Regions from separate parts of the Cobetia sp. cqz5-12 genome, predicted to be linked through region 2. Evidence: predicted binding sites of a transcription regulator. Region 2 holds the regulator's gene; each other region holds the start of a gene.

Region 1 (7,190 bases), 470 kb from region 2:
TGCGAGGTGAGATTCCTGCCCGGCAATCAGTGCGTCGCAATCAGTGCGTCACGATCAATGCGTCGTGACCAGCGTGTCGATCTCGCGAATCACTTCCGTCATCGCCACGCGGCGCTCCGGGCGGGCATCCTTCAGCCAAGCTTCGATGGCCGGGGCCACTTCACACTTGACGGGGAATGGCGCACGGGCATCACACATCGCTTCCAGACGGGCGATGAACACGAAGCGCAGCCACTGGCCCATGTCCATGCGATCGACACAGAATGGCTCCACACTCATGAAGGCCTGCGGGGATGGCGTGTCCATGCGCCACAGGTCTGCTGCCTTCATGGTCGCTTCCAGACGTGCCAGCAGCGCGCGCAGTTCGTCGTAGGGATTGCCGGCGATCTCGCCGTCCCGGGGTGGTTCAGTCGGATTCATGCGACCTCCGTCAAATCATGCAGGGTTCGTTCACGCTATTATCCCGATGATGCTCACCGAAGGCCAGGAGGCCGCATGGCAGACACGCTGTTCAATGATGTGATGATACTGCTGGGAGCCTCGGTGGTGGCCGCAGCGCTGTTCCGCCGCCTGCATCTGCCGCCGGTGCTGGCCTATCTGGCGGTCGGTTTTCTGGTCGGCCCTCATCTGGCAGGCTGGATCGGTCGCCCGGAAGAACTCGCCTTCCTGTCGGAATTCGGGCTGGTGTTTCTGCTTTTCTCGCTCGGCCTCGAATTCTCGGTGCCGCGCATGCGCGCCCTCAAGACCACGGTATTCGGGCTGGGCGCCTGTCAGGTGGCGGTATGCAGTGGCCTGTTCTGGGCGCTGGGTTCGGCGCTGGGCCTGTCACCAGCGGCGGCGCTGGTAGCGGCCGGCGCGCTGGGGCTTTCCTCCACTGCCATCGTCACGCGGGAACTGGCACGCTGGAATGAGCTGGACAGCCCCCACGGCCACGCCGCCGTGGGCGTGCTGCTGTTCCAGGATCTCGCCGCCCTGCTGTTCCTGATCCTGATTCCGGCCATGGCCGGCGATGGCAGCCAGCTGCTCAGTGACCTGGGTCTGATGCTCATCAAGGGGCTCGGGCTGGTGGCGGTGATGCTGATGATCGGCAAGTGGGTGCTGCCGTTCGTGTTCCAGGAGATCTCTCGCGCGCGCTCTGAAGAGCTGTTCGTGCTCACTGTGCTGCTGGTGGCACTGTTCTCCGCCTGGCTGACCCACAGCCTGCATCTGTCGATGGCGCTGGGTGCCTTCCTGGCCGGGATGATGCTCGGCGAGAGCCATTTCCGTCATCAGATCGAGGCCGATATCCGGCCCTTCCGCGACATCCTGCTGGGGCTGTTCTTCGTCTCGGTGGGCATGTTGCTCGACCCGCAGGTGTTGCTGGCGCAGTGGTACTGGGTCGTCATCGGCGTGACCTGCCTGCTGGCGACCAAGGCACTGCTGATCACCGGACTGGCACGCCTCTCCGGCCGCCCGCTGGACAGCGCGCTGCGCACTGGCCTGGTGCTGTCCCAGGGCGGCGAATTCGGCTTCGCGCTGCTGGCGCTGGCCAGTCAGCAACGCCTGATGGACAACGAGACCGTGGGCCTGGTGGTGGCGATCATCATCGGCTCGCTGGTGGTCACGCCGAGCCTGATTCGCCACAACCAGCAGCTGACGCGCCGCCTGTGCCGCTCCACCACGCCCACCCAGGAGAACCCGCACACCACCGCGGAGCTGAGCGCCGCCACCGCCCCGCTCAGTGGCCATGTCATCGTGTGTGGCTTCGGGCGTGTCGGCCAGACGGTGGGGCGATTTCTCACTCAGGAGAAACTCGAGTGGATCGCCATCGATGCCGACCCCATCCGCGTCCACGAGGCCGCCAGCGCCGGCGAGCCGGTGGTGTTCGGTGATGCGCAGCGTCTGGAAATCCTGCGCGCCCTCGGCATCGAACGTGCCCGGCAGGTGGTGATCACCGTCAATCAGCTCTCGCACGCATTGGCCATATTACGCGCCATCCAGCCGCTGGAACTCGAGAACCTCAAGGTGCTGGTGCGCACCCAGGATGACGCGGACCTCGAGACCTACAAGGCCGCCGGGGCCACCGAAGTGATTCCCGAGGTGCTCGAGGGCTCGCTGATGCTGGTCTCGCATGTGCTGGTCAATCTCGAGGTGCCCTTTCGCCGCGTGGCGCGTTCGATCCAGAATGCGCGTGAGGCGCGCTACAGCATGCTGCATGGCTATTTCCATGGTCAGCAGTCCCAGTTGACCGACAAACGCGGCAACCCGCTGCTGCGGCGACATCCGCTGACGCTAACCGCCGATGCCTGGGCCTGTGGCCGACGACTGGACGACATCGCACTGCCGGAAGTGTGCGGCATTCTTGTCTCACGCGTGGTACGCGCCAGTGGCGAGAACCTGGAAGACCCCACCGGCGACCTGACGCTGGCGTGTGGCGATACACTGGTATTATCAGGACTGGCTGATCATATTGAAGAGGCGGAAACCCGCCTGCTGACCGGCTGAGGCCATCGGCCACTGGCGTTCAGAAGGGAGAGCGTCACAGAGAGTCAGCTCGGATGAACATGCTGATGAGCACACTGAAGGGATCGACATGCCAGGGGGCACGGCCCTGCATGGGAGATAGCACTTATCACAAGGAGGCAGTACACATGGATAGCGCAGGCGTACACAACTACATGGAGCAGCTGGTGCTCGACCAGCTGCGCTTGCATCCCGATAGCCACTCAATGGATGTCGACAGCCGCGAAGACGTGGCCTGCATCGCGCTCAATCAGCTGGCGCCCCGCTATATTCGCCACGACGTCGACATGGCGTTCTACATGGCGCCCGCCGAACAGGAGCTGCTGGAAGAGCGCGTCTCGATGGCACTCCAGGAAGCCTTCGACAAGGTGCGCTCGATGCCCCGTCACGGCTAGTCACGCGTTGCGGCCCATGACGCGTCGCCCTGAAACGCGTCCTGCAACACCAAACGCGGATCAATGATCACCGCCAGAGAAATGACAACGGCCACCGCGATAGCTCTCGCGGTGGCCGTTGTGTCTGTCGCAGGTACAGCCCGAGGCACTACCTCGCGCGACCTGTGGGTCATTACCTCAAGCGAGCAGTATCAGATGCCCTCGGCGCACTGCGGCGGCACTTCATCCAGCACCTTGCGCAGGAAGGCGCGCGTGCGGTCATCCTTCGGCGCGCTGAACAGCTGGCTCGGCGGCCCCTGCTCGACGATCCGCCCGCCTTCCATGAAGATGACGCGATCCGCGACTTCCCGCGCGAACTGCATCTCGTGGGTGACCACGATCATGGTCTGGCGCTCGACCGCCAGCTGCTTCATCAGCTCCAGCACCTCATCGACCCACTCCGGGTCCAGTGCCGAGGTCGGCTCATCGAACAGGATCACCTCGGCCTGGGCCGCCATGGCGCGCCCGATGCCGATCCGCTGCTGCTGACCACCGGAGAGAGCCGCCGGGAAGGCGTCCGCCTTCTCGCTCATGCCGATACGCTCGAGAATCTCGCGCGCCCGCTGGTGCGCCTTGGCCTTGGGCCAGCCGTTGACGACGATCAGGCCCTCGGCAATGTTCTCAAGCGCCGTCTTGTTGGCGAACAGCGCATAGTTCTGGAACACGAAGGCACTGCTGCGACGCAGACCGAGAATGTCGTGACGGCTGGCGCGCGTGGCCTCGACCTTGCGCTCGCCGATCTGGATCTCGCCACCATCGGGCTGCTCGAGGAAGTTGATGCAGCGCAGCAGCGTGGACTTGCCGGTGCCCGACGGGCCGATGACGACAATGATTTCACCCTGCTTCACTTCCAGGGTGATGCCATCGAGTACGGCCTGCCCGCCGAATGTCTTGACCAGGTTTCTGACTGCAATCATCGCTGATAGGCCTTGTTGAGACGTTTCTCCATCCAGCGCTGCACGAAGGACAGCCCTTCCACCATCACCCAGTAGACGATGGCCACCATGATGAAGGATTCAAAGTACAGGAAGCTGCTGGCCGCTTCCTTCTGAGTCGCGCCCATCAGTTCGGTCACCCCCAGCGTGAAGGCCAGCGACGTGGACTTGATCATGTCCACGAAGTAGTTCATCAGCGTGGGGGCCGCCACGCGGGCCGCCTGAGGCAGCACGATGCGCCGCATCAGCTGGACATTGGTCATGCCGATGGAGAGCGCCGCTTCGGTCTGGCTGCGATCGACCCCGACGATGGCGGCACGGATGGATTCGGCCATGTAGGCCGAGAAGTGCAGCGTCAGGCCGAGAATCGTCGCGGTGACGCCATCGATCTGGGTCAGGAACGCCATCACCTGCGGCAGGCCGTAATAGAACAGGAACAACTGCACCAGCAGCGGCGTGCCACGGAAGAAGGAGATGAACACGATGGTCAGCGCATTCAACACCGGCACCTTGAGCACCCGCACTACCGCCAACAGCGAGGCCAGCACCAGCGCGGCCACCATGCCGATACAGGCCATCTTGAGTGTCAGTGGCAGGTATTTGAGCATGACCGGCAACAGGCCAAGCATGTAATCGATATTGAGAGTATCCATTCGTTATCCGGACAGGCTGGGGGCTTGGCTGAGGGTCTGGAAAGACACCCGTCGACATGACGACAACGGGGCGACGGTCAAGCCGTCACCCCGTTTGCACATGACATCCTTGCATGCGCCCTTGTATCAGGGCGCAGCGGGCAATGTTCAAGGCGTGGTGATGTCGTTGCCGAACCACTTGTTGGAAATCTCGGCCAGGCGGCCATTTTCCTTGAGCTCGGTCAGCGCGGCATCCACCTCGTCACGTTTGGCCTCACCTTCGGCATCCTTGCGGAACGGCAGCGCGTTCTCCAGGCGCGAGAACGGCTTGCCAGCCAGTTCCAGCGGCAGCGGCGTCTTCTGGATCACCTGGCTTGCACTGACGCGGTCCATCACGAAGGCATCGACACGGCCCAGGGCGGTGTCCTGCTCGATGTTGGACTCATAGGTCTTGATGTCGATCTGGTCGGCGTAGGGCAGCTCTTTCATCAGCGCTTCGTAGTTGGAGCCCAGGTTGACCGCCACGCTGTGGCCCTTGAGGGACTCGACGCCGGTGATCTCGTCATTGCCGCGACGCTTGACCACCTGAGCCCCGTCATAGACGTAAGGCTGGGTGAAGGCGAACTTGGCCTTGCGCGCATCGGTGATGGTGATCTGGTTGGCCACGGTGTCGATGCGGCCGGCTTCCAGCGAGCCGATCAGGCCGGAGAAGCTCATGGTCACGAATTCGATGTCGTCGCCGGTGATCTCGCCGACGGCGTTGAGCACATCCACTTCAAAGCCCTGCAGCTTGTCCTGCTTGACGAAGGTGAACGGGAAGTAGCCGCCCGACATGCCGACCTTGAGGGTATCAGCCTGTGCCGCCAGGCTGCCCAGGGTAGTCGCACCCAGCGCGGCAGCCATCACGGCGCCCTTGAGAGCGGTGGAAGAGAAGACAGCTGCGAGCGAACGTGATTGGCGCATCGGGATTCCTCATGGATCGCAAGACTGAGCCATTGGCGCTGGACGGTCGCTGACATTCGGCTGATCGCGGATGTCATGCCAACAGAACAGGTATAAGCACAGCCTTTTATATGTGATTTGGTTGTATAGGATAACGGGACTGCCCCGCATTCCCAATCATTTCATCCCTTAAGTACATAACCATAAGGAATAAGACAGTAATCGTGTCAATGAGCGCGATTCTAGCATGCCTGTCTCGACGGGCCAGTGACGCCGTATGGGCTACCTGCTGCGTTGGATGTCAGTCTGACGACAAGTGGATGACAGTTATTCACGCCATCCGTGGACGATGCTGTGGATAACCCGTCTCGGTCACGCTGCAAGCCGCGTCAGCCGTGGGATGACGAAAATTGATCAAAAAATCATCAACCTGCAAGACGCTCAGCGGGGCTTGAGGTGCCGCGTCATCTGTCAAGTCATCACGGGCCGAAAGAGCGGCCATAATAGGAACAGGTCGCCCTCTTCCCTCTGGCCACCATCACACGCCAGCGGGTGGCATGACAGCCGGTGAATCGCTAAAGTCGCTGCCATTCCAGACATGCTCAGGCACATGTCACGCGCCGGCAGCTGTCGCTCGACGACACATGCCACGCCTGGCAAAGATGCTCGACAAGACTTTTTTCCGCTCTGTGCCACGTCCAGCCAGGACGTGGCACAGACACAGCCGTGGTGAGCCTCATGACTCCTCTCTCTTCCTTGAGCAACTTCTTCACACGCACCGGCGCCGAGCTGCACCTCTATCACCTGGGGCGCACCCTGGCCCCACTCAGCCTTGAGCAACTGGAAGCCTTCGAGACCGAACAGCAGCCGTGGGAGCAGCCCTTCAAGGGCCAGGCACGCCTGGCATGCGTGTTCCGCCCGGCCGGGCTCGACGATCCGCTGGTGTGGTTTCTGGCCCTGCCGCTGGATGAAGAAGGCCGTCTCTCCCCCGCACAACGCGACGCCTTCCTCGAACGCCTGATCACGACATTGGGTCAGACGGCGCTGACCGTCGGTCGCCCTGAACTTCAGCAGGCCGAGGCCGGCAAGATCGACAACCTGATGCAGGACAACCCGCTGGCCTTCACGCCGGACGACAGCCTGCGCGCCATGCTGCACGCCCGCGCCAGCCTCGATTGCGACCGCCCTGCCAGCCAGTATTACGAGCTCGCCGAGCAGTATCTCACCGCCCAGCTACCGCTGGATGACTGGCCGTCACTGGGCCTGCAGGGCATCGCCGACGTGCTGACACGGCGCGGCGAGTTGTCCAGCGAGCTTGCCGCGGCCTTCGTGCAGCGCCTGGCTGACCTGCCGGATACGCCGCTGCGCGCCATCGCGCTGTGTCTGGAGCAGGCACCGCCCGCCCATGCCCAGCTGGCTGCCTCACTGACGGAAGAATACGAGACCGAGCTGCTCTCCGCCCTGATCGCGCGTGGCCAGGCCGCACGTGACCTGGGGGACCTGGAAACGCTGTGCGCCTGCCTGCGGGCCGCCGGTGCCAGCCCACGGCCTGCGGCGGCGGAGTGGATCGATGCCTTGCTGGCCGACGACCAGGCCGTCAATGTCGACGTGCTGGTCGCGATCGCCGCACGCGGCTACGCCCACCTGGAAGATGCCGAACGTCTGCCGGCCTTCCTGACCCGCCTGGCCAGCTGTCCGCAGGCCAACTTCGCCGCGCTGGCCCGCGACCTCGCCCTGATTCCGCG
Region 2 (7,190 bases):
TCCGGGAAGGACAGTACCGTTTCGACGCGCAGGCGTTCCTGCGTCTCCATGGAGTCGAGGACTTCGAGGATCACTGCATTCGGCAGGCGCTGCAGAATGTCGGCGACATCATCCGGTTCCAGATTCTCGGTGGCGGCGAGAACGTCAACGGCGTCCATGTCCTTGAGGAAGTCGGTCTGGATGTCTTCGCCAAGGTATTGAAGGACATCGCCCTGCAGCTCGGCATCGACCAGCTCCCAGAGCAGATTACGTTCCTTGGGGGGCGAGGATTCCAGCAAGTGCGCCACGTCCACTGGCGCGAGGCCGCGATTGAGCATGCGTCTTGCCTGTTCCAGCTCGCCGCTTTCCAGCGCCTGTGACAGGCGATCAAGTCTTGGCTTGAGTTTACGAGACGTCTTGCTCATCTGTCGGCTTCCCCTGTCGACATGAAGGTCAGCACTGATTCTACCATTGGCCCAGGGGGGCGCGTCGACAAAAGAAAACAGTGTTTCTTATCAAAAGGACAATTCACGTCCCGTCACTGGCGCAAAAGCAGCGTTGTCTGGCTGTCAGGCGCAAGGATCGGTGCAGGGATAGGTGTGAGGACGGATACAAGAATAGTCGCGAGAAGCCCGTGCAAGCAGTGATGGCTGTCGCCCAGGGGGATGCCAAAGGGGGGGGGCTGACCGAAAGGAAGGTGGAGTGCAAAGAGCGAAAGAGGCGAGAGCCCGAGGAGCTGATCACAATGCACAGCCCTGTCAGTGGCGGTTACTCGTCTTCCTCGAAGCGCGCCTCGAACAGCGCTTCGATGGCCAGCATCGCCTCATCGGCCTGTTCGCCCTCGATATCGATCAGCAGCGTGGTGCCGCAGGGCGCGGCCAGCATCAGCAATGCCATCACATTGGCCGCATTGGCGCGTCGCTCGCCATGGCTGACCATCACCGTCGCGGAATAGGGCGCACAGCAATTGACCAGCTTGGTGGCTGCGCGGGCATGCAGACCGCGACGGTTGGTCAATATCAGCTCACGAGAGGCCATCGCGGTGCTCCTGCTGACGCTTTTGTTGATCGCTCTTCTGACTGTCCTGTGCGCTGGCAGATACATGGCTTGGCTCGGCCGTCTCGCCGTCACTTGCCTCACCCGCGTTGCTCAGCGCGGTATGAATGCCCAGCTCGCGGTGACGCAGACGCACCTCAGGCAGGCGCTCGGCAAAATAGCTCGCCAGCTGTTCGCACAGGTAGACGCTGCGATGCTGGCCGCCGGTACAACCCACGGATACCGTCAGGTAGCTGCGATTGCTGTCCTGATAGGCGGGCAACCAGCGTTCCAGCCAGCCGGCGATATCGTCATGCATCGCCTGGACGGTGGGGTAGCGCTGCAGGAATTCCGCCACGCTGTCATCGCGACCGGTATCGCCGCGCAGGTTGATGTCCCAGTACGGGTTGGGCAGGCAGCGGGCATCGAACACCATGTCGGCGTCGGTCGGTACGCCATGCTTGAAGCCGAAGGATTCAAAGGTCAGCGTCAGGTGGCGGGAGCTGTGCTGGGCGACCTGTTCGGTGATACGCGAGCGCAGGTCGTGCACGCTCAGGTTGGTCGAGTCAATGACCAGATCGGCCTTCTGGCGAATGGGAGCGAGCGTCTTCTGCTCGATCTCGATGGCCTCGGCCAGGGTGTGGTCGTTGTCGCGCGTCAGAGGGTGACGACGACGGGTCGCCGAGTAGCGTTCCAGCAGCACTCGTGAATCGGTGGTCAGGTAGACGACCTGGACGTCCATGCCGCTCTGGCGGACGCTGTCGAGCAATTCGGGGAAGCGGGTCAAGGCTTCCGGCAGGTTGCGGGCATCGATGGAGACCGCGATGCGCCGGCGCGCCGGGCTGTCCTTTTCGAGCTGATCGACCAGTGGTGCCAGCAGCATGCCGGGCAGATTGTCGATGGCATAGTAGCCAATATCTTCCAGCGCCTGGAGCGCGATGGACTTCCCGGAGCCGGAGCGGCCGCTGATGATCACGATCTTCATGAAGTGCTCTCCAAGGGCGAGGTCAACGTCGAAAGAATGCAGGGGTGGGGCAGAAGGCTGCCCGCTATCAGTGCGCTGTACGTCGGCCGATGGAAGGCCAGCAAGACGAAAGCCCGGACGATGTCCGGGCCTGTCATTCAGCGCGCCGGTAATTCGGCGATGGCTTGGGTCAATGCCTCAAAGAGTGCACGCTGGCTGTCTGCCTGGCGCAGAGCCGAGCGATTGGTCGGGGAATTGAGCAATTCCGCGACCTGCCCGAGCAGCGTCAGATGGGTCTCATCCGCTTCCTCAGGTACCAGCAGCACGAACAGCAGATCGATGGGTTCTCCGTCGATGGCATCGAAGTCGATGGGTTCACCGAGCTTCAGAAACGCAGCGATTGGCGTCTTGCAATGCGGGCTGCGTGCATGGGGCACGGCCACACCGTGGCCAATGCCGGTCGACCCCAGTCTCTCGCGCCCGATCAGGCGCGAGAAGACTTCCTGACTATCCAGGCTGGGAATGTTCTGTGCGATGAAGGTGCTGAAGAATTCAAGCACCCGCTTCTTGCTCCCCCCGGGGACGCCGTAGAGCGTGCGCTCGGGGGGAAGGATCTGATCAAGTGTCATGGCTGAAGGTCAACGGGTCCCGGTGCCCTGAGAGCGAGCCTGGGACTTTTCCTTGTGTTTGACCAGCTGGCGATCCAGCTTGTCGGCGAGCGCGTCGATGGCAGCGTACATGTTGGGGTCTTCTGCCAGGGCGTGGAGGTCAGCGCCTGCCGCGTGCAAGGTGCAGGCAGCCTGCTGGCGCTCCTTCTCGATCGACAGTGTCACCTGAACATTGGTGATGTTGTCGTAATGCCGTTCGAGGCGAGCGAGCTTCTCGTTGACGTAATCGCGGAGAGGATCGGTAAGTTCCACATGATGCCCGGTGATATTCACTTGCATGGACACGCTCCTTTATCCAGCGGGTTGCCATTCAATTGTAACCCTTTTTGACTACGAGCAAACCCTGATCGGACGCTCTGCAACAGGCTTGACGGCCACCGTCTGGTGATGTTTTCGCACCCTTGCCAGTGGCGTCAGATGTCGTGAGCGTCTGTACCGACAATGCCCAAGCTTTGCGCAAAGATCAACGCTGCGCTGCATCGTGGCTCAGTGCTTGTCTTCAACTCAGTGAGGGGTAACGGAGTGGACTTCAAGGGAGCGTCTGATGGGTGGTGCGTGAAAGACGCGCAAGAAGGCGCGTTTTCGTCGCCAATCCCTGCATGTACGTCGCCTTTCAGGCGCTTCGATTGCGTGGAGCAAGCAGCCTGTCGGAGAGGTCACCAAGTGTCATCCACGTGCAATAGGCGCAAAAGTGACTTTAAAAACATGCGATTGACGTAGAATGGCACTACCGGAGCGGCAGATTTTTGCCATCATCCTGTGCTCCGTCATTGGCCATGATGGGGCATTGACGAGCGGTTGACGGGGTGACAGGGCGCGCGACAGGCGCCTGATACCCGCGAAGTCATAAGCTGGCGAGCGGAAGATCCAGCACTTGAAGTTGGCGGCGGCTGCCACTGTAGAGGTGAGGGCATGGCAGCCGCAGGTGTCGCGTCAGGCCAGACGCTTGCGCTCGCTGGAGGACGGGATGCCCATCGCCTCGCGATACTTGGCCACGGTACGGCGTGCGACCTCGATGCCATCGCTGGCGAGCAGATCGACCAGTCGAGAGTCGGAGAGAGGTTTGCGGGCCGGCTCTTCCGCGATCAGCTTGCGGATACGGGCACGAATGGCGGTGCTTGAGTGGGCGTCGCCACTGCCACTGCCACCGACCTGGCTCGAGAAGAAGAACTTGAGCTCGAAGACGCCGCGCGGGGTGTGGATATACTTCTGGGTCGTGACCCGCGAGATGGTCGACTCGTGCATCTCGACCACTTCGGCGATGTTGGCCAGAATCAGCGGCTTCATGCCTTCCTCGCCTTGCTCGAGGAAGTCGATCTGGCGCGCCATGATCTCGCGGCCGACCTTGAGCAGGGTGTCATTGCGCGATGACAGGCTCTTCATCAGCCAGCGCGCTTCCTGCAGGTTGTCCTTGAGGAAGGTGTTGTCGGCGGACTTGTCGGCACGCTTGATCAGCGCGGCGTATTCCGGCTGGATGCGCAGCTTGGGCAGCGCTTCCGGGTTGAGCTCGACCTGCCAGCCGTGGCGGGTATGACGCACCAGCAGATCAGGGATCACGTAATCGCTGGCGGGCTCGCCCCAGGCGGATGCCGGACGCGGGTCGAGCGCGCGCACCAGGCGGATGACGTGATCCAGCTCGTCATCGTCAAGGCTCAGGCGGCGCTTTAGCAGCTTGCGGTCATCGTTGCCCAGTGCCTCGAGGAATTGACGTACCAGGCGTCGCGCCTGCGCCAGCAGCGGCAGGTCATCCGGCAACAGTGCCAGTTGCAGCAGCAGGCACTCGCGCAGATCACGGGCGAAGACGCCGGTCGGGTCGAACTGCTGCAGACGCAACAATACCTGCTCGAGCTCGGAGGCCTTGAGGCCGGGTAGACCCTGGCCGCGCAGGCCATCGACCAGCTCGTCGAGTGACAGGCTCAGATAGCCTGCTCCGTCGACGGCATCGATCAGGCTCTCCGCCATCTGGCGTTCACGACCATCGAGGTCGGTCATTGCCAGCTGCCAGCGCAGGTGGTCCTGCAGGCTCTCGACACTGGTATTGCGATCGAAGTCCGGCCCTTCTTCGCTCCCGCTGCCACTGCCGGAGCTGGTCAGGCTACCGGCGTGGTCCTGGTAGAGGTCCGACCAGTCACTGTCGAGGGGGTATTCCTCGGGAATCTCGCTCGAGGAGTCGGCAGTGGAGATCTCGCTCGAATCCTGTGTCTCGACGACATCCAGCGACTCGTAGTCCTCGTCGAGCTCCAACATGGGGTTGGACTCGAGGGCTTGCTGAATCTCCTGACGCAGGTCGAGCGTCGACAGCTGCAGCAGCTGGATCGCTTGCTGAAGCTGCGGCGTCATGGTCAGCGAGGTGCCGAGGCGGAGTTGCAGGGTGGGTTTCATGGAGTCAGTCAATTCACGGCAAAGGAACGTGCTTACTACGCTATACCGTGACTCGGGGCACTGACAAGTGGTTGCCGTGAATATTCAAGCAACTTGCATGCCATGTTTCCACCAAGGTGGTATGGACGTCATGCATGCGTCTGATGTCAGACATGAAAAAGCCGCTACGCGATAAAATCACGCAGCGGCTTTTGAAGCTTTCGCCTCCGGTGGGGCTCAGCGTATCTGCTGACCCTAGAGCTTGAACTCGTGGCCCAGGTAGACGTCGCGCACCTGCTGGTTGGCCAGGATGGAGTCTGCGTCACCGTGGGCGATGATCTGGCCATCGCCGACGATATAGGCGGTATCGCAGATATCGAGTGTCTCGCGCACGTTGTGGTCGGTGATCAGCACGCCGATGCCACGATCGCGCAGTTGGCGCACGATGCTCTTGATCTCGCCCACCGAGATGGGGTCGACGCCGGCAAAGGGCTCATCGAGCAGCACGAAGTCCGGCTCGGTGGCCAGTGCCCGGGCGATCTCGACCCGTCGACGCTCCCCGCCGGACAGGCTCATGCCGGCGCTGGCGCGGATGTGCGTGATGCTGAATTCCTCGAGCAACTCTTCAAGGCGTGCCTTGCGGCCATTGCGATCCAGGTCCTTGCGGGTCTCCAGAATCGCCATGATGTTGTCGGCCACCGACAGCTTGCGGAAGATCGATGCCTCCTGCGGCAGATAGCCGATGCCGGCGCGTGCACGCTGATGCATGGCGGCAGCGGAGAGGTCCTTGTCATCGATGGAGACGTTGCCGGCATCGGCGCGCACCAGCCCGACGATCATGTAGAACGAGGTCGTCTTGCCGGCGCCGTTGGGGCCCAGCAGGCCGACGATGTCGCCCTGGCGGATCTCCAGCGAGATGTCCTTGACCACCTTGCGGCCCTTGTAGGCCTTGGCCAGATGGCGAGCGCTCAGCGTACGCGGAGTAGCAGTCATGACTCAGTTTTCCTTGCTGGCATTGGCGCCACGCGGCGTCAGAGTCATGTGCACGCGACCGCCTTCGGTCTGCTGTGCCGTCTTGCTGTTGTTGGCGTTCACCTGGCGCTTGTCGAGGAAGTACTCCACGTAGCCGCCTTCGAAGGTGTCATCGCCTTTTTCGAGCCGCGCATTGCCGACCAGCTCCACGCGACGCTCCAGTGCATGGTAGCGGATGGTGTCGGCCCAGCCCTTGACCAGCTTCTCGTCGGGCGCGGGTTGCTGTTCCAGGTAGGCACGCTTGCCGGTGGCCTTGACCAGCGAGATCTCACCGCTACCGGCGCGGCTGATATCGACGCGGCTGGCATCGAGTTTCATGCTGCCCTGGCGCATCTCCACCTGACCGGTGTAAGTGGCGGTACCGGCCTTGTCATCGAGAGACAGGGCGTCCGCGGCGATGTTGATCGGCTGGCTGGCATCGCTGTCCAGCGCCATGGCGGCCGGGGCGAAGGTGGACATGCCCAGTGCCAGGCAGAGCGCCATGACACCGCTGTTGAGGGTCTGGCGACAGGCCGTCAAGGGCTTGCGAGTCGTGGAAGTCATGGTGGCTCCTTGGCATGACGGGGTCGCCGCCCGAGCAATGATGCCATCGAGCGGCAGAGAATAAGGTATTGCGGCGCGGGTCATGGCGCGAAGGCCGCCAGCCCGGCAGGTTCATTCATCGCTGGCAGGCGCTGCCTCGAAGGTGCTGTTGACGCGCCCATCCTCGGTGGTGGTGCTGTCGGCGCCCGAGTCGATGCGCTCGGCTTCCTTGCTGGCTTCGCTCTGGCCCTTGCCGGGTTGCAGAACGCTGCGAACGCGGCCCTGCAGCACGGCGGCATCCTGGGAGAGGTCGGCGCTGAAGCTGTCGCTTTCGACATGCTGGCCATTCTGGGTGATCACGACCGGCACGTCACTCCAGGCGCGGTTCTGATCACGGCTGTAGTGCAGGACATCGGTATCGAGGGTCCAGCGGTCATCGGGCTGGCGCAGTCTGGCATTGCCCTCGAGGGTGAAGGTGTCGCCGCCGGCGCTCAACACGCCACTGTCACCCGTGGCATACCAGCGGCGGTCTTCACTGTCGTTGGTGCGAATCTTCGGGGTCTGCGCCCGGGTCACATCATCGCCTGGCGTGTGCTCGATATGCGGCGATGACATGGATTGGATCGCCA
Region 3 (7,190 bases), 920 kb from region 2:
CAGTCTCGCTCATGTGTGATCTCCAGAAGTGCCGGCTAGCGGAATGAGTAATCGGAATTCGGTATGGCCGGGGCGCGAGTCACACTCGATCAGCCCCTGATGCTGGTGCAGGATGCCCTGGGCGATCGACAGCCCGAGCCCTGAGCCTTCGGCGCGCCCCGAGACCATCGGGTAGAACAGCGTCTCGCGCAGGCTCTCCGGAATGCCGGGACCGTTGTCGATGATCGCCAGCTCGCAGACCAGCCGGTGGCGCTCGTGGCCCAGCGTGAACTGACGACGAGCACGGGTCCGCAGCGTGATCTCGTAGGGGGCGGCATCGGGCTGCGGTGAATCGGGCTGTGGCTGCTCATTGAGGGCCTGGGTGGCGTTGCGCGCGATGTTGAGCACCGCCTGGATCAGCTGGCCTTCGTCGCCGATCACCTCCGGCAGGCTCGGGTCATAGTCAGCGCTCAAGGTGATGGCGCTGCCTTCCGCCTGCAGCAAGGCCCGCACCCGCTCGGTCACCGCATGCACATTGACCGGCGCCTGCAGCGGCGGCCGGTTCGGCCCGAGCATGCGATCGACCAGATCACGCAGACGGTCCACCTCCTCGATGATGATGCGCGTGAACTCCACCATCTGCGGTTCGGGCAGGTCACGTTCGAGCAGCTGGGCGGCGCCACGAATGCCGCCAAGCGGATTCTTGACCTCATGCGCGAGACCACGCGTCAGCACCTTGACCGCCTCCTGGCGGGCGATCAGCGCTTCTTCGCGCGAGATCTGCATCAGGCGGTCACGCGGCTCTATCTCGACCAGCAGTTCATTGGCGCTGATGGGCGTCGCGGTGAAATCCACCGTCAGCGCTTCATTGGCCGCGTTGATGATCTCGGCCTCACGCTGGGTGTAGGGGTGCTGTTCCTCCAGCGCCTTGCGCAGCACATTGATCAGGGTGTCATCCAGCCCGGTCATGTTGTCGGGCGTACTGCCCTTCACGCGCACCAGACTCACCGCCAGCAGCGTCTCCGCGGCGGGATTCATCCAGACCATCTGCAGCTGTGAGTCCAGCACCACCACGGCAGTGTTCAGGTGTTCGAGCAGTCGTTGATGCATGGGTTTGTTCGCCATCTGCAATACGTCTCCCTGTTCTGCAATAACCGCGCCAGTCTGGTGCAGGCACCGAGAACACGGCGTCCGATGCTGTGCAACCATTTCTGGCCCCTCATATTGGCACCAAAATGGTGCAGACGAAAAATCGTGCTCGAGCTCGCGTTGCCTCATTCCGCCACCAGATGGCCCGATATCGACTGGCCCAGACACGAAAAAGCCGCCCGAAGGCGGCCTGTCAGCGAAGGAGAAACGCACGAAGAACGCAGGCCGCCCTTACGCTGCTAGCCTCCGCCTGCATTGGCAGGATTGTTGGGGTTGCGAGGCAGATTGACGCTGGCGCGCTGCACATAGACCACCTTCGGCTCACTGGTCTGGCGTACGCGACCGGTGGAATCCAGCAACTCCGCCTGGATGACATGCTTGCCACGCTCCAGCGCCGGCACCATGAAGACAGTGCTGTGCATGGCGGATTGAGACGGCGCGCCGTCCACGGTCACGCGCACCTTGTCTTCCGGGCGCAGCTTGGGCTCGATCCCCAGGCGTACCGCCAGATTGCCCGCCTGCCCGGTCTGCAGCGTTTCCTCGTTGGACGGGCTCTGGATGGTGAAGGTGGTATAGCCACGGAAGGCCACATCCACCGCAGGTGCCCGGGTGCGGGTGCTCTCGCTGGATGAGGCAGTACTCACGCGCGACGGCGTGCTGCGCCGCGGCGGCAGGGATTCCGTCGACGGCACCACGCTGAGCGGCGTCAGCTGCACCTTGCTGCCGCCCGCAGGCTGATCACTGAAGACCACGTTGCCGTTGGCATCGACGTGACGATAGACCTGGGCCGCCTGAATATCGAACGACAGGCTCGACAGCATCAGCGTCGCTGCCAGCAACAGGCACTGCAGTGGCTCGGGGCGCGCTGCTGGCAGTACACGCGAGTCAGTCGCGGGGTTCGCGACGCGCAAGGAGGATACGAAGGGCCACATCCGAAGATTCCTGAAGAGAGTCATGGGAGGCCAGAAGCCGCAGGCAGCTCCAGCGGGTTGGGTCTATCGGCAGGCGTCCTGCTGCCTGAAGACAAGGCTAACAAGTTACAAAGCTTACCGCGTTGATGCCAGCATTTGGGGCCTTCGACAAGATGCCTGTGTGCATTGACTGTCACGCAAGGCTACCACCGCGCCCTGCATATCTGTCAGCAGCATGGCCGATCTCAGGGAAAAGGATCAGGGGCAGAGCAAAGGATCAGAGCACTGAGATAGAACGAAACAGGGCCATATTGAAAAACAGGGCCACAACGAAAAACAGGGCCACACCTGTCGGTATGGCCCTGCTGTCGTCATCGTCGTGGGCTTGCCTTCACCTGGAAGGCACCTCCGTCAGATGACGTGGCTAGCGAATGGCTGCCTCAACCTCTGCAGCGCTTGGACGCTGCTGTACTTAGACGCTGTAATACATGTCGAATTCGAGCGGGTGAGTCGCCATGCGCAGGCGCTGGACGTCTTCGCCCTTCAGCTCGAGGTAGGCATCGATCATGTCGTCGGTGAAGACGCCACCCTGGGTCAGGAACTCACGATCGCCGTCCAGTGCGGTCAGGGCCTGTTCGAGGCTCTCGGCCACGGTCGGGATGGACTTGGCTTCCTCGGCCGGCAGGTCGTAGAGGTTCTTGTCCATCGCGTCGCCCGGGTGGATCTTGTTCTTGATACCGTCGATACCGGCCATCAGCATCGCGGAGAACGCCAGGTACGGGTTGGCCGTCGGATCCGGGAAACGCGCCTCGACACGCTTGCCTTTCGGGCTGGCGGTGTACGGGATACGGATGGAAGCGGAACGGTTGCGGGCAGAGTAGGCCAGCATGACCGGCGCTTCGAAGCCCGGCACCAGACGCTTGTAGGAGTTGGTGGACGCATTGGTGAAGGCGTTCAGGGCACGAGCGTGCTTGATGATGCCGCCAATGTAGTAGAGGGCCATTTCGGACAGACCCGCGTACTCGTCACCGGCGAACTGGTTGTCGCCATCCTTCCAGAAGGACTGGTGAACGTGCATGCCGGAACCGTTGTCACCGACCAGCGGCTTGGGCATGAAGGTCGCGGACTTGCCGTAGGCGTGAGCCACGTTGTGGATCACGTACTTGAGTTCCTGAACCTCATCGGCCTTCTTGACCAGGGTGTTGAACTTGACACCGATCTCGTTCTGGCCGGCGTTCGCCACTTCGTGGTGGTGAACTTCGACTTCCTGACCGATGGCTTCCAGGGTGTTGCACATGGCAGCACGGATATCGTGGAAGCTGTCGATCGGCGGGACCGGGAAGTAGCCGCCCTTCAGACGCGGACGGTGACCCAGGTTGCCGCCTTCCGGCGTGGAATCGGTCGCCCAGGCACCTTCTTCGGAAGAGATCTTGAACATGGAACCGTTCATCTCGTTCTTCCAGTGCACTTCATCGAAGATGAAGAATTCCGGCTCCGGGCCGAAGAAGGCGGTGTCGCCCAGACCGGTGGACTTCAGGTATTCCTCGGCGCGCTTGGCGACGGAGCGCGGGTCGCGCTCATAGCCCTGCATGGTGGCCGGCTCGATGACGTCGCAGCGCAGCACCAGGGTGGTGTCTTCGGTGAACGGGTCGAGGAAGGCAGTACCGTCGTCCGGCATCAGGATCATGTCGGATTCGTTGATGCCCTTCCAACCTTCGATGGAGGAACCATCGAACATCTGGCCGTTCTCGAAGAATTCCTCATCCACTGAACGCGCCGGGATGGAGACGTGCTGCTCCTTGCCCTTGGTGTCGGTGAAGCGCAGATCAACCCACTTGACTTCGTGTTCTTCAATCAGGGCAAGTGTCTTCTCAGCCATGGTAATTCTCCGATGGAGCCGGCGGCTCTGGTTACAGTTGGTGTCAGCGTTGTCTGGGGTTATTGCTCTATTTTGTAAGCCTTTTCTCTCATGGTCGGCGTCGTTATGCCAGCCATCAGACAGGATGCTCTAACAATGCAGCGAGCGTGCCAGAATGGCGCACGCCTCATCGGCCATTTCAGTAAGCTCATGAATATGTTGAAAAAAAACATCACCATCTTCATGCATCAAGCGCAAAAAACCGACCAAAGATGAGCCGACAAGGTGCAAAAATTCTTGTCGCGCAGTGCAGATTCATCATTTGAGTGCACCAAAAAACGCCATTGCTCTACATTGGTGCAAAATGCTGAACGCGCGGTATTTCTCCACTCCCACTCGATGATCACGTCAGCATCACATTGCGGTCATTTCTTCCTTTCCTCCTCGCGTTTGCCTCAATCCACAAGTTTTTTTCGTCCGCGACAAGGAGGCGGAAAAGACTTGAGAGACAATCATTTGGGCACTTCAGGCCAGTTGAAGGCACTCGCTGACTCGCCTCGTGAATGCACGATGCTGGCAGGAGGCATGCCATGCCCCCTATAATGCGCCCCAAATCACAAGCGCCCGGTACGCGAGCGCCCATTTTCCGCACAGGTTCCCGTCGTGATCGAGAAACTTCGCAACATAGCCATCATCGCCCACGTTGACCACGGTAAAACTACCCTGGTCGACAAGCTCCTGAGTCAGTCCGGCACCCTGGACCGCAAGGCCGAGGGTCAGGAACGCATCATGGATTCCAACGACCAGGAAAAAGAGCGCGGCATCACCATCCTCGCGAAGAACACCGCGATCCAGTGGAACGATTACCACATCAACATCGTGGACACCCCCGGGCACGCTGACTTCGGTGGCGAAGTCGAGCGCGTGATGTCCATGGTCGATTCCGTGCTGCTGCTGGTCGATGCCGTCGATGGCCCGATGCCGCAGACTCGCTTCGTGACCCAGAAGGCATTCGCCCAGGGCCTGAAGCCGATCGTCGTCGTCAACAAGATCGACCGTCCGGGCTCTCGTCCTGACTGGGTCGTTGACCAGATCTTCGATCTGTTCGACAACCTGGGCGCGACTGACGAGCAGCTCGACTTCCCGATCATCTACTGCTCTGCCCTCAACGGCATTGCCGGTATGGATCCGGAAGACCTGAAAGACACCATGGACCCGATGTTCCAGTCCATCGTCGACATCGTCGAGCCGCCGAAGGTCGAGCTGGACGGCCCGTTCCAGATGCAGATCTCCGCACTGGACTACAACAGCTACGTCGGCGTCATCGGTCTGGGTCGCATCAAGCGTGGCGCTGTCAGCCCGGGTCAGCAGGTTTCCATCATCACCAAGGAAGGCGCTGTCCGTAAGGGCAAGATCGGCCAGGTCATGACTCACATGGGTCTGGACCGCGTGCAGACCGACAAGGCGACTGCCGGCGACATCGTCTGCATCACCGGTATCGAGAACCTCGCGATCTCCGACACCATCTGCGACACCGCCACTGTCGAGGCGCTGCCGCCGCTGACCGTCGATGAGCCGACCGTCTCCATGACCTTCCAGGTCAATGACTCTCCGTTCGCCGGTCAGGACGGCAAGTTCGTCACCAGCCGCAACATCCGTGAGCGTCTGGACCAGGAACTGATCCACAACGTCGCACTGCGCGTCGAACAGGGCGAGACGCCGGAGAAATTCGTCGTCTCCGGTCGCGGTGAGCTTCACCTCTCCGTTCTGATCGAATCCATGCGTCGTGAAGGCTTCGAGCTGGCCGTGGGCCGTCCGGAAGTCATCATCAAGGAAATCGACGGCAAGAAGCAGGAGCCGTACGAAGAAGTCATCATCGACTGTGAAGAGCAGCACCAGGGCTCCATCATGGAAGAGCTGGGCTACCGCAAGGGCGAGCTGACCAACATGAACCCGGATGGCAAGGGTCGTGTGCGTCTGGACTTCATCATCCCGTCTCGCGGTCTGATCGGCTTCCGTGGTCAGTTCCTGACCCTGACCTCCGGTACCGGCATCCTGACCAGCCGCTTCGATCACTACGGTGACCTGAAGGAAGGCGCAGGCGTCGAGCGTCGCAACGGTGTCATGATCTCCATGGTGCCGGGCAAGGCACTGTCCTACGCCCTGTACACTCTGCAGGAGCGCGGCAAGCTGATCATCGGTCACGGTACCGAAGTCTATGAAGGCATGCTGGTCGGTATCCACAACCGCGCCAATGACCTGGTCGTCAACCCGACCAAGGCCAAGAAGCTCGATAACATGCGTTCTACCGGCAACGATGAAAACATCGTGCTGACGCCGCCGATTCGCTTCACCCTGGAACAGGCGATCGAGTTCCTGGATTCCGATGAGCTGGTGGAAGTCACTCCGCTGCACATCCGTATCCGCAAGAAGTACCTGAAAGAGAACGAGCGCAAGCGCGCCAGCAAGTAAGCTGGCCCAGCCTGCCCCCTGCCTGATGGCTGGGGGCATCGTGCTCAAACGCAAAAGACCCGCCAACTCGGCGGGTCTTTTGCGTTTGAGCACTTTTCGCTGTTGCCGCAAAGGGCAGCATGACCATCTCTCTAATACTTATGCATGTCATTGCAGGAAGTGCGTCGCTATTAGGGCTCGCAGAATAAGGGAACTTTGCGCGATACCTTGGCCTGAGGCATCTCTAACACTTAAATGAGAGTTATATGACGCATATTCGTGTTGCGCATAAAGCGTCTTCATCCAGAGCATGCCACTCGCGGCCAACGCCCCTGCGCAACCTAATGTCTTGATCCGTTGATAGCGCGCAATCACACGACACCGAGCGAGGATAAATCGTCGAATTCTAATGATGCGTCGCGTTTGAACGACGCAAAAACGAGACGTCGATGCGCAGTCACTAGGGTCAACGCAACGGAGCAGGTATCTTCTGCCGGAGCTTTCTTTATGCATATCCTGCAGTTAACGAAGACTTGTTCGCCACACGCCACCCGGAGCAGGGTCCTCTTACCGATCCTCGTGAGCACTCGCCATGTGTCGCCATTGCCAAGCCAGGTGTGTGCAATGCGTCACGAATACGCTCCAGAAGACCCGTTTGAAAGGATTCAGCAATGAGCATCAAGCAACGCCTCGAAGTCCTGCCATGGGACACGCTGGCGCGTTACCGCCTGATCGAGATCATCGCCTTGTGGGAGGGGCGAGTCACTTCGCGTCATCTGGGCAACGCCTTCGGTATCGCCAGACAGCAAGCCTCGCGCGTCATGAAGACCTACCGCGAGACG
Region 4 (7,190 bases), 940 kb from region 2:
ATCAATCACTTGCCGCATGGCAGAAGGAAAGATCGCGGGCTTTCTCACGCCTGAGGATCGTTGGCCCCCGCCATGGCTCGCCGCCGAGCGCGCTTCTGACGATACATGCGGTCATCCGCGATATGGATCAGATCATCGACATCCACATCGCCCTGCAATACCGGGTCGTGGGTGACGCGGCCGATGCTGACCTCGACCGGGAAGGATATTTGCTGCTGCAGGCGTTGTTCCTGAAGATGGCGCATCAGCTGGGTCGTCGCCTGCTGGCTGGCCATATCACAGGCACCGGGCATCACGACCAGAAATTCATCGCCGCCCAGGCGGCATGCCAGCCCGTCTTCACCGGCCGCCAGGCCGACACTCCGGGCCACCAGCTGAATCAGGCGATCACCCTCGGCGTGCCCGAAACTGTCGTTGACGTGCTTCAGGCGGTCGACATCCACGAACAGGATCGACATGCATTGCCGGGTGCTCGTGCTCTCGGCCAGCATCCGCTCGAGAAAATCGAAGCCGAAACGGCGATTGGGCAGCCCCGTCAGCAGATCGTGATTGGCACGGTATTCCAGCTCATGCTGCTGCGTGAGCAGCTGCTGATTCATGTGGCTGAGCTCGGCGTTGCGCACCTCCAGTGCCCGGCGCAGCTTGACGGTACGCAGGAAGGTGGAGCTGCGGGCGTGCGCCAGCGCCGGCGCCATGATCATCGTCGCGATCATGTAGGCACCTCCCGCGCCGGCAAGGTCCTTGAGCGAGAGCGGGCTCAGCCATAGAAAGAGCGGCAGATAGCCCAGTATCAACGGCAGACTGCTGACCAGCTGGTACCGCCAGCCCCACACCAGCCACGCCGGCATGGCGATCAGCATGGAGGTCGAGAAGCTCAGGTTCCACAGCGATAGCGTGATGGCATCCTGGATCATCGTCGCGCCGAAGCAGAAATACAGATTGGCGCAGACGGCGCCGAGCAATGCGATATCGTCGGGCCGACGTGGCTGGCGACGCAGTAGCGTCACACACAGCACACAGACACCGAGAAGCAGGAAGCGCCCGAGCCACAGGGTCGGCCAGGCGTCAGGGACCTGGAAGTAATCGAACAGCAGAAAGCACGCCAGACCCGCCATCGCGAACAGCACGAAGGTATGATTGAGTCGCGCCCGATAATGGCGAGACTCCTCATCCTCCATCTCACTGCATGGCATGAGGTGATCATGGAACGACACGGCACGTCCTCTCGGAAAGCTGGGGCATGGCCTCATGCTACACCTGCCGCCAGCCTCCCCCTATCCCGACGGCTCGCGTCCCGCCAACGCTACTGCCACGTGTCCTGGCGGCGAGATGCACTCAGGGCCCGATACCGGGAAGGTACGGGCCCTGAGCGTCTCGACGTGACTCGCGCCTTTCGCCTGCGGTCAGACGACCTTGCCGCGTGAACCAGCAGGCACATAGATGCGCGCGGAAGCGGCATCTCCCAGCCAATATCCCGAGAAGATGCCATACAGCCCTGCCGCCATCAGGCCGCCGATGAATAGCGTGAAGTGGGTGATGTCACCCAGCGGCAGGAAGCTGATGACCAGCGTCACCGCCGAGGAGGCCAGCAGCGCCTTGACCGCCGCGACATTGACGCCCTTCTCGAAGAAATATTCGCCCTGCGCGCTGTCGGTGAACAACGCTCGGGTGTTGATGCCGCCCTTGTTGACCAGATAGTGATCGAACAGGATCACGCCATACACCGGGCCGATGGCCGCGGCGAGAATGCCCACGGTGTACTGGATGATTTCCGGATTGTTGAACAGATTCCACGGCGTGATGAAGATGGAGCCGACGGCGGCCAGCATGCCGCCCATGCGCCAGCTGATGCGGGACGGGGCCACATTGGAGAAGTCGAACGCCGGTGACACGAAGTTGGCCACGATGTTGATACCGATGGTCGCCAGCACCAGGGTCAGGATACCCAGCGCTGCCGCGACGCCATTGTCGATGCGGGCGACGGTCTCCATCGGGTCATGCAGCATCTCGCCGAAGATGGGCTGGGTGCCGGACACCACCACCACGGTGATGACGGCAAACAGCAGGAAGTTGACCGGCAGGCCCCAGAAATTGCCGCGCTTTACATCACCGGGAGTAGCGCAGTAGCGCGAGAAGTCTCCGAAGTTGAGCGTCGGCCCGGCGAAGTAGCCCGCCACCAGAGCCGCGGCGATCACCATCTGCCACAGGGCGTCGCTGCCCGAGAGCGTCTTGCTGCCCAGGGTGAAGCTGATGTTGTCCCAGCCGGCCTGCCAGACGATCCAGCCCGCCAGCGCGAACATCACCACATAGACCGCTGGCCCGGCGAAATCGATGAAGCGGCGCACCGCATTCATGCCCCACCAGAACACCAGTGCCTGCAGCACCCACATGAACAGGAAGCAGTACCAGCCCAGCTGCGAGAGCCCGAACAACTGGGTCTCGGTCAACCCTTCCAGTGACGGCACGTAGCGCAGCAGCACCAGCATCAGGGCATGCGCCGCCAGATACGTCTGGATGCCGTACCACACCACCGCGATCAGCCCGCGGATGATCGCCGGGATATTGGCGCCATAGATGCCGAAGGACTGACGGCATACTACCGGGAAGGGCACCCCCGTCTGCTGGCTGGGCCGCGAGATCAGATTGGCGAACACCTGCACCACCAGAATGCCGACCAGCATCGAGACAAGAATCTGCCAGCTGGCCAGCCCCAGAGTGAACAGGCTGGCGGCGAAGACGTAGCCACCGACACTGTGCACATCGGACATCCAGAACGAGAAGATGTTGTACCAGTTCCAGTTCTGCTCGCAGGGGGCGAGGTCCTCGTTGATGAGCCGCTTGCTCGCGTTGCTCAGATCAGGGGGAGTCTGGGGTGTCATTGTTGTCTCCAGAGGGGCTTGTGGGCCATCGGCCAGTCACGAGGCGTCATGCCTCGCCATGCCCTCCCCTTATCAACAAGCGTGCCAGTGAAACACTTGTTGCGGATTTTCAATCTTCCAGCGTTTTCTTCAAGGCCCTCTCCGCATGACGTCCCTGCCAGCAACGTCATGTGCGTGGCGACTCCTGAGACATCGGGCACCATCAACTTCCGCTGTATTAGCCATATGCACCACAGAAGTGCACTGACGATGAAACCAACGTTGCGGCAGTGGGTATCACTGGACTGGCACGGATGCTGCTCGCGTATTGTCCACTCTGCTCGAACGTCTCACCCAACCCTGCCAGCCGAGCCCATCACAGGAGACACGCGCCATGTTGCGCCTCAAGGTCATCAATCCCAACACCAGCCAGACGATGAGCCAGCAGATGGCGCACTCGCTGCAACGACAGCTCGCGGATGACGTCCGGCTCGAGGTACTGACCGCCGAGCATGGCGCTCCCAGCATCGAGACGGCCGTCGAGGAAGCCATGGCGGTGGTCGCGCTGCTGAATCTGATCGCCCGTGATCGTGAGGGCCTGCTGGACACGCCCCCCGCCGATGGCTATCTGCTGGCCTGCTTCGGTGACCCCGGCCTGGAGGCTGCACGTGAGTTGAGCCCCGTCCCGGTGATCGGCATCGCCCAGGCCGCCATGCACATGGCCACGCTGGCGGCTCCCTCCTTTGCCATCGTCACCAGCATGACCAGCACGCTGCCGATGTCCGAGCAGCTGCTGGAGCGCTATGCGATGCGTCCGCTGTGCAAGGCCCTGCTGGCCTGTGACGTCCCGGTACTGGCGCTTTCAGAGGCGCGCACTCCCCCGCAGGCGCTGCTTGAGAGCTGTGAGCAGGCCAAGGCCAGCGGTGCCGGCAGCATCGTGCTGGGCTGCGCCGCGATGGGCCCGCTGCGCGACGCCATCGCTCGGGATATCGGTCTGCCGGTGGTCGACCCGCTGCTTGCGGGACGGGACCTGCTGCTGACATTGATGCGCCAGCCCGCCGTCACCCGCGCGGCACCGGGCGGCGAGGCCAAGCCGCTCAGCGGCGTCTTTGCCCGGGGGCTGGCCGCCCTTTGACCTGCCATTGCGATGCCCTTGGCTTGCCTCTCGCGACAGCAACGAAAACGCCCCCTCACCGCTGTCAGTGAGGGGGCGTTTCTCTTGGCAGGCCCTGACTCAATGCTGGTCGTTCGACTCCTGCGAATGACGGCGATCACCGACCACTGCCGTCACCAGCTTGCCGATGCTCAACCCCTGCACGAGGATCGAGAACAGCACGATGATGTAGGTGGTGACCACCAGCGGCTCGCGGAAGTCACCCTCGGGAATCGCCAGCGCCAGCGCCACCGAGATGCCGCCGCGCAGGCCACCCCAGGTGAGCACGCGTGTGGTACCGGCACGGAAGGTATACCAGCGCCGCAAGAGGCTCAGCGGCAGGCCGATCAGCGCCAGACGCGAGAGCAGGATGACCGCCACCAGCGCCAGGGCGATGCCGATCGAGGTCAGGGTGATCGGCATCAGCACCAGCTCGAGACCGATCAGCACGAACAACACCGCGTTGAGAATCTCGTCGACCAGTTCCCAGAAGCCGTCCAGATAGCGGCGGGTGTTGTCGGACATGGCGCCATCACGCGCCATGTTGCCGATGATCAGCCCCGCCACCACCATCGCGATGGGCCCCGAGACGTGCAGCGCCGAGGCCAGCGCGTAGCCGCCCAGCACCAGCGCCAAGCTCAGCATCACCTCGACCTGATACTGGTCGATACTGCGCATCAGCTGATAGACCAGCGCCCCCAGTGCCAGCCCGAGCAGAATGCCGCCGCCGGCTTCCTCGAGGAACAGGAGCCCCATGTGGCCGAGCTCGACCTCACCGCTGCCGGCCGAGGCCGCGCTCAGCAGCGCGGTGAACAGCACCACCGCCACGCCATCATTGAACAGAGACTCGCCGACGATGCGGATCTCCATGTCGGCAGGCGCGCCGGCGCTGCGCATGATGCCGAGCACGGCGATCGGGTCGGTGGGCGAGATCAGCGCACCGAACACCAGGCAATACAGATAGGGCACCTCGATGCCGGCCCACTGGAACAGCCACCAGGCGGCGGAGCCGATCACCAGCGTCGAGATCAGCACGCCCAGCGTGGCCAGCAGGCCGATGGAGCGCCGATAGGCCTTCAGACGCGAGAGATCCACGTGCAGCGCGCCGGCGAACAGCAGGAAGGACAGCATGCCGTCCATCAGCAGGCTGTTGAAGTTGATGCGCCCCAGCCAGTCTTCCGCGGTATCGGCCACGACGGTGGTCACCGCGAAGTGATCGAGCCCGATCACGCCCAGCGACAGCACCAGGCCGATGGCCATCACGCCGATGGTCGGCGGCAGACGCAGGACGCGATGATTGAACCACATGCACACGGCAGTGATGGTGATGAACAGTGCAGCGAGATTGAGCATCCGAAAACGGTCCTTTGCAGTGGCGCCGATACCCCTGATGGCATGACGTCCTTGTCATTCTTTCCGGTTCTTCTGTGTCGTGAGCGGCCGCGTGGCTGTCTGAACTGAGCGTGACTGTCCAGAGCGGCTCATGGCTACCAGAGCGGAGCGCGGCTACCAGAGATCGCCGTGGCGTTCACGGTGGCAGAGATAGAGACGCAGCTCGAACTCACGTTGATGATACTCCGGCTGCATGTGACAGCAGAGCCGGTAGAACGCCTTGTCGTGGGCCTTCTCGCGCAGATGCGCCAGCTCATGGACCACGATCATGTTGAGCAGTGGCTCCGGCAGGCGCCGGAACAGCGATGAGATGCGAATCTCATGCTTGGCCTTGAGCTTGTTGCCCTGCACCCGCGACACGAAAGTGTGCAGCCCCAGGGCGTTATCGATGACGTGAATCCGGTCGTCGTAGATCACCTTGCTGATCGGCGCCGAGCTACGCAGATACCGATTCTTCAGGGCCATGGTGTAGTCATGCAGCGCCCGCGCGCCCTGCAGCTGATGAGGCTCGGGATACTTGCCGAGAAAGAAGGCTGCCGTCTTGCCGGATTCCAGCAGCTCACTCGCCTGCTGTTGAATCTCGGAGCCGTAGCCCTTGAGATAGCGTAGATCAGCCACTGGGCCTCTCTCCTGTTGCTGTCCGGCAAAGGGTCAGGCCTAGGTGTCAGTCGGGCTCGCACTGCTCACGCTTCACCAGAGACAAGAAAACCCGCCGAGGCGGGTTTTCTTGTCATGACACCGGGCGGCGAGGGGCGAGACATCCGCCACCTGCCAGGCCTGTCGAACTGGCGGATTTACAGGCCAGCGGCAGCCTTGAGGCCAGCGGCACGATCGGTCTTTTCCCACGGGAAGGCGGTGAAGGTTTCAGTCTTCTGCTCGCCGGTCACGTCGGTCCAGCTGTAGCTGTGCTCGAACGGCTCACGACCGAAGTGGCCGTAGGCAGCGGTCAGCTGATACATCGGGTGCGCCAGGTCCAGCATGGTGGTGATGGCGTACGGACGCAGGTCGAAGTGCTCGCGCACCAGCTCGACGATCTTGGCATCGCTGATCTTGCCGGTGCCGAAGGTGTTGATCGAGACGGAGGTCGGCTCGGCGACACCGATGGCGTAGGAGACCTGGATCTCGCACTTGTCGGCCAGGCCGCTGGCGACGACGTTCTTGGCCACGTAGCGACCGGCATAGGCGGCGCTGCGGTCGACCTTGGACGGGTCCTTGCCGGAGAAGGCACCACCACCGTGACGGGCCATGCCGCCGTAGGTGTCGACGATGATCTTGCGACCCGTCAGACCACAGTCACCCACCGGGCCACCGATGACGAAGTTGCCGGTCGGGTTGATGTGGTATTCGGTGGTCTCGGACAGCCACTCGGCCGGCAGCACCTGCTCGATGATCTCGCGCTTGACCATCGCGCGCAGGTCTTCCTGGGACACTTCCGGGTCATGCTGGGTGGACAGCACGACGGCTTCGACGGCGACCGGCTTGCCGGCTTCGTCGTAGCGGAAGGTGACCTGGCTCTTCGCATCCGGACGCAGCCACGGCAGCATGCCGTTCTTGCGCAGTTCCGCCTGACGCTCCACCAGACGGTGAGCGTAGTGGATCGGCGCCGGCATGAAGGAATCGGTCTCGTTGGTGGCGTAGCCGAACATCAGGCCCTGGTCGCCCGCACCCTGATCTTCCGGCTTGGTGCGATCGACGCCCTGGGCGATATCGACGCTCTGCTTGCCGATCAGGTTCAGGACACCACAGGTCTCGCCGTCGAAGCCGACGTCGGAAGAGGTATAGCCGAT

Evidence for each region. The regulator sigma-54, encoded in region 2, starts transcription at its own class of promoters, with help from an activator protein. The targets are predictions, from matches to a motif close to TGGCACNNNNNTTGCTNT.
Region 1: F8A90_RS05430 (amino acid ABC transporter substrate-binding protein) is a predicted target of sigma-54. The motif match lies at 5,530-5,547, and genes of this name have one in related genera.
Region 3: glnA (glutamate--ammonia ligase) is a predicted target of sigma-54. The motif match lies at 4,053-4,070, and genes of this name have one in related genera.
Region 4: F8A90_RS16950 (NCS1 family nucleobase:cation symporter-1) is a predicted target of sigma-54. The motif match lies at 2,949-2,966, and genes of this name have one in related genera.

What each region holds. Positions count from the first base shown of each region.
Region 1 is NZ_CP044522.1:1,273,190-1,280,379, reverse strand. It holds gene F8A90_RS05455 (YqcC family protein) at 55-420, opposite strand; gene F8A90_RS05450 (cation:proton antiporter domain-containing protein) at 496-2,484, shown strand; gene F8A90_RS05445 (late competence development ComFB family protein) at 2,631-2,897, shown strand; gene F8A90_RS05440 (amino acid ABC transporter ATP-binding protein) at 3,089-3,853, opposite strand; gene F8A90_RS05435 (amino acid ABC transporter permease) at 3,850-4,524, opposite strand; gene F8A90_RS05430 (amino acid ABC transporter substrate-binding protein) at 4,672-5,406, opposite strand; gene F8A90_RS05425 (DUF3549 family protein) at 6,184-7,190, shown strand, end outside.
Region 2 is NZ_CP044522.1:801,510-808,699, forward strand. It holds gene mgtE (magnesium transporter) at 1-404, opposite strand, end outside; gene F8A90_RS03395 (HPr family phosphocarrier protein) at 748-1,017, opposite strand; gene rapZ (RNase adapter RapZ) at 1,004-1,999, opposite strand; gene F8A90_RS03405 (PTS sugar transporter subunit IIA) at 2,137-2,607, opposite strand; gene hpf (ribosome hibernation-promoting factor, HPF/YfiA family) at 2,617-2,925, opposite strand; gene F8A90_RS03415 (RNA polymerase factor sigma-54) at 3,580-5,028, opposite strand; gene lptB (LPS export ABC transporter ATP-binding protein) at 5,263-6,000, opposite strand; gene lptA (lipopolysaccharide transport periplasmic protein LptA) at 6,004-6,582, opposite strand; gene lptC (LPS export ABC transporter periplasmic protein LptC) at 6,694-7,190, opposite strand, start outside.
Region 3 is NZ_CP044522.1:4,095,455-4,102,644, forward strand. It holds gene ntrC (nitrogen regulation protein NR(I)) at 1-13, opposite strand, end outside; gene glnL (nitrogen regulation protein NR(II)) at 10-1,104, opposite strand; gene F8A90_RS17035 (DUF4124 domain-containing protein) at 1,368-2,060, opposite strand; gene glnA (glutamate--ammonia ligase) at 2,512-3,918, opposite strand; gene typA (translational GTPase TypA) at 4,561-6,369, shown strand; gene F8A90_RS17050 (WYL domain-containing protein) at 7,020-7,190, shown strand, end outside.
Region 4 is NZ_CP044522.1:4,073,408-4,080,597, forward strand. It holds gene F8A90_RS16945 (GGDEF domain-containing protein) at 45-1,193, opposite strand; gene F8A90_RS16950 (NCS1 family nucleobase:cation symporter-1) at 1,404-2,879, opposite strand; gene F8A90_RS16955 (aspartate/glutamate racemase family protein) at 3,253-3,993, shown strand; gene F8A90_RS16960 (cation:proton antiporter) at 4,093-5,364, opposite strand; gene F8A90_RS16965 (M48 metallopeptidase family protein) at 5,518-6,021, opposite strand; gene metK (methionine adenosyltransferase) at 6,198-7,190, opposite strand, start outside.